2 regions of the Scandinavium lactucae genome follow, and region 2 is predicted to be linked to the other one. Evidence: predicted binding sites of a transcription regulator. Region 2 holds the regulator's gene; the other holds the start of a gene.
The links. The regulator CRP, encoded in region 2, controls carbon source genes, mostly activating them, when cyclic AMP is high. The targets are predictions, from matches to a motif close to ATGTGANNNNNNTCACAT.
Positions count from the first base shown of each region.

Region 1 (2,407 bases), on a different contig from region 2:
CTGCCTGAAACAACCCTTAATGCTGGTCGTTGCCACGCAGGTAAATGACCCAGTACGTCAACCCGACTAACAGACCACCACCAATAATGTTACCGATTGTCACCGGAATCAGGTTATCAGTGATGAAGTTCATGACAGTCAAGTGAGAGAAACTATCCGGTGTTGAACCGATTGCGGTCCAGAATTCCGGGCTGGCAAAGTGGCGAATGACGATACCCATCGGGATCATAAACATGTTCGCAATGCTGTGTTCGAAGCCGCTGGCAACAAACATCGCCACGGGCAGAACCATAATCATCGCTTTATCCATCAGGCTGCGGCCGGAGTAGCTCATCCACACCGCCAGACAGACCATCAGGTTTGCCAGGATACCAAGGCATACAGCCTCGATAAAAGTATGATGCATTTTGTGGTCAGCGGTTTGTAGGACGTTGAGTCCCCATCCCCCATTGGCAGCCATATATTCGCCAGATAACCACATCAGCAGAACAAACAGCAAGGCACCAATCAGGTTACCAACATAGACGTTTAACCAATTCTTAGCCAGCTGTCCCCACGTGATTTTACCACTTGCTTTCGCGACCACGATAAGCACCGTAGAGGTGAAAAGGTCTGCGCCGCAAATGACACACAGGATAAGTCCCAGTGAGAAGCAGATACCGCCAATCAGCTTGGCAATACCAAACGGCATTCCCGCAGTGCCTGTCGTGGACGTGATGTAAAAGACGAAGGCAATGGAGATGAAGACACCCGCAGTAATCGCCAAGAAAAAGGTTTTGAGCGGTTGTTTCGTTGCTTTATAGACACCCGCTTCTTCGGCCACTTTGGCCATCTCAGCTGGGAGTAAAAGATCAAAAGGGTTGTCAGCTTTCACACTAACTCTCTCTTTATTAAGTCGGCGACGAGATACTAACAAAGCATTATAGAAGAGAAATTGATATAGATCATATCTCGCCTGGCTTATAGGCCCGCAAAACGCATGGTTTTTCAGCATTCACGGCGTAACTTTTTGATTATCAAAATAAAAATAAATTTTAAAATTTAAAACTACAGTTGAATTTTTTCTGTAACCCCCTTTTTAACGGTTAATTAAAATGGAGTAATATGCATTAAAATTAACATAAATAGTAAGCTACTAATAATAGTATTTACTCATGGTTAACTTAAATATTACAAATTAACGAAAGGGCAGAAAAAATAAAAACGGGGCCCTTTAAGAGGCCCCGTAATATAACGCAGGCGAATAATTTCGCCATAGATTATTTGTGGTTTTACTGCTGTTTAGACCAGAAGCTCGCTTTTGCGCGCTGCAGTTTCTCATACGCTTTTAACAGCGATTGATGGGCAGGGAAGGCCTCAAGGTCGCTGTCTACCGGCTGCAGGCCGTAGAAGGCCTCTTCGCCGCTCAGCGCCGCGCTGGCGGCTTCCACTGCATCAGCGCCATACATGCGTACGAATGCGTTCAGGTACTGCAGCGGCTGGCGTTCTTCTTCCTGAGAAAGCAACAGCAGCGTTTGCAGGCAACGGTAGTAGTTTGCGCGCTCCGGGCTAAAGATGGAGGCGTTGAACTCCATCGTCCACTCGGTCCAGATCAGCGCCTGCTCGAGATCGCCACCGGCCAGTGCCAGCATCGCTTTCAGTTCGCCAATGCGCAGAGTGTACCAGCCGTTGTCTTTCCCGGTCGCCATCCCGAGCAGTTCACGGACACGGGTGAAGTCGTCCAGACCTTCATCATCCATCTGTTCGATCAACGCCAGATAATCTTCTTTTTCCCACTCGCTGTTCGGCAGAGAAAGAATCGTTTCGCGTAGATGGCTGCCCATATTGTTATTCGCCAGCCACAGATCTTCTGCTGGATAAATATCAGACATCCCCGGGACGATAATACGGCAAGCATATACGCTCAGATGCTCGTAGTCGGCAATATAGACTTCTTTATCTTCCGCCTGGAAAATCGCCATCAATGTGGCAAATTCTTCGTCGGTGGTGCCGGAGAAGTTCCAGTCGGCAAACGGATAGTCTGCATCCTGTTTGAACATATCCCAGGAGATCAAACCGCTGGAGTCGATGAAGTGGGTTTCGAGGTTGGCGTGCTCGCCGACTTCTTCGTCATCGAAGGTCGGAGGGGTGAACACATCGAGATCTTTCAGACCACGACCCTGCAGCAGTTCGGTCACGGTACGCTCCAGTGCCACGCCGAAGTCAGGGTGAGCGCCGAAGGACGCGAAGCAGGTCCCGTTGGCCGGGTTAAACAGCACTACGCAGATAACCGGATATTTGCCGCCCAATGAGCCGTCATAGGCAAAGATTGGGAATCCTTCGGCTTCCAGCTTCGCGATAGATTCCACCACGCTCGGATAACGCGCCATTACCTCGGCCGGGATCTCCGGCAGGCTGATGCTTTCGG
Region 1 is NZ_JAWXRD010000040.1:893,474-895,880, reverse strand. Features, by position in the region: gene focA (formate transporter FocA) at 17-874, opposite strand; gene ycaO (30S ribosomal protein S12 methylthiotransferase accessory factor YcaO) at 1,272-2,407, opposite strand, start outside.
Region 1: focA (formate transporter FocA) is a predicted target of CRP. The motif match lies at 933-950, and genes of this name have one in related genera.

Region 2 (2,407 bases):
TTCGCGCCACATCCAGAACCAGAACCAGTTAAACAGGCCGTACCACAGGGTGCCGAGAGCGTAAATCAGCAGCGGCTGCCACACTGGCATATTGCCTGCCAGGCTGAGGGTGAAGATCGAGGCAATCAGCGAAGCGGGCAGCAGGCGCGCGTGCAGAGAACTGATTTCGGCGGTAACGCCGAGCAGCATCGCCAACCCGCTCAGAATAATGGGCAGCGGTACGTCACGCGCCAGTAACAACTGCACCGCGAGGCTACAGCCCGCAAACAGCGAACCGCCAATAATCAACCGTTTGAAGAAGCGTTTGTGGGGCGTGTCCAGCCCGGCAATGTTGCAGCAGGCGGGAACCAATGAAAACAGCAGACCGTACTTGAGATACCCCAAAGCCAGACCGATAGCCACGGGTAAACAGAGCACCAGCGTTTGTCGCAGTGCGTAGTTAATTTCCGGGTGATAAATCAGCCTGCGCCACATGAGGGGAGAGACAAAAACGGCGTACTGCCCCAGGGCAATACGCCGTTAATCTGGCTTAGCGGGTACCGTAGACCACGATAGTTTTACCGTGGGCGGAGATCAGATTCTGATCTTCCAACATTTTCAGAATACGGCCCACGGTTTCACGTGAACAGCCAACGATCTGACCGATTTCCTGACGGGTGATTTTAATTTGCATACCGTCCGGGTGGGTCATAGCATCAGGCTGTTTCGCCAGGTTCAGCAGCGTCTGCGCGATACGACCGGTTACGTCGAGGAACGCCAGGTTGCCCACTTTTTCAGAGGTGACCTGCAGGCGACGCGCCATCTGGGAGGAGAGGCGCATCAGAATATCCGGGTTGACCTGGATAAGCTGACGGAATTTTTTGTAGGAGATTTCGGCCACTTCACAAGCGGTTTTCGCCCGAACCCAGGCACTACGCTCCTGACCTTCTTCGAACAGGCCAAGCTCACCGATAAAGTCGCCCTGGTTAAGGTAAGAGAGGATCATCTCTTTACCTTCTTCATCCTTGATGAGTACTGCAACAGAGCCTTTCACGATGTAGTACAGCGTTTCTGCTTTTTCACCCTGGTGAATCAGCGTGCTCTTCGATGGGTACTTATGAATGTGGCAATGAGACAAGAACCATTCAAGGGTAGGGTCTGTTTGCGGTTTGCCAAGCACCATGCGCGGTTATCCTCTGTTATAAGCTGTCTCCAGTGGCAGACAAAACACTGCCGCTGGCTTTGCAATCGTATCCTTCCCTGTGCCTGGGAAGTCGGCTGTCGGATTTTACTGCAGCCTGTAGTGTGATGTCCTCTGCATACATGCAGTACTTCAATGTATTACTGTAGCATCCCGACTGTTTTAGCATAGCTTTTGCCGCGTGTCTCCTGGTGTCTCGCTTCAGCATGACGCACGTCGCCTTCCGTTGCGAGAATTGTTATGTGCGCGTAATCTGTCAGGAAAATTGCAACTCTGGAGTTAACAATTATGCAAGCGCGTGTGAAATGGGTTGAGGGTTTAACCTTCCTGGGGGAGTCTGCTTCTGGCCACCAAATCATGATGGACGGTAACTCTGGTGACAAAGCGCCAAGCCCGATGGAAATGGTGCTGATGGCAGCGGGCGGATGCAGCGCGATTGACGTGGTATCGATTCTGCAAAAGGGGCGTCATGACGTGACCGATTGTGAGGTGAAGTTGACCTCTGAGCGTCGTGAAGAAGCTCCGCGTCTGTTTACCCACATTAATTTGCACTTCATCGTCACCGGCAAAGAGCTAAAAGAAGCCGCGGTGTCGCGTGCGGTGGATTTGTCCGCTGAGAAATACTGCTCGGTGGCGCTGATGCTGGAGAAAGCGGCGAAAATTACCCATTCGTTTGAAGTGGTCGAAGGATAAGCGCCCAGCCCGGTGGCGCTGTGCTGACCGGGCCTACTGTTTATCGGGTGACATCAACCTATCTTTTTGCCTTCCATCAGCCGTTCTACCAGCGGCGACATAATCAGCTCCATAGCCAGTCCCATCTTCCCGCCCGGCACCACTAATGTATTCATATGAGAAATGAATGAACCCTGCAGCATCGCCAGCAGCCAGGGGAAATCAATATCGCCCAGATTCTGGAAATGGATGACCACAAAGCTTTCATCGAGCGAGGGGATCCCTTTCGCCGCGAACGGGTTGGAGGTGTCCACGGTGGGTACGCGCTGGAAGTTAATGTGGGTGCGTGAGAATTGCGGGGTGATGAAGTTGATATAATCTTCCATCGAACGGACTACCGAATCCATGACGGCTTCACGAGAATGTCCCCGTTCGCTGGTGTCACGCGTCAGCTTTTGGATCCATTCGAGGTTCACAATCGGTACCACGCCGACCAGCAAATCGACATGTTTCGCCACGTCGTGCTGTGGGGTTACAACCCCGCCGTGCAGGCCT
Region 2 is NZ_JAWXRD010000003.1:190,794-193,200, forward strand. Features, by position in the region: gene SIK69_RS05160 (YccS/YhfK family putative transporter) at 1-474, opposite strand, end outside; gene crp (cAMP-activated global transcriptional regulator CRP) at 530-1,162, opposite strand; gene SIK69_RS05170 (OsmC family protein) at 1,469-1,873, shown strand; gene SIK69_RS05175 (phosphoribulokinase) at 1,927-2,407, opposite strand, start outside.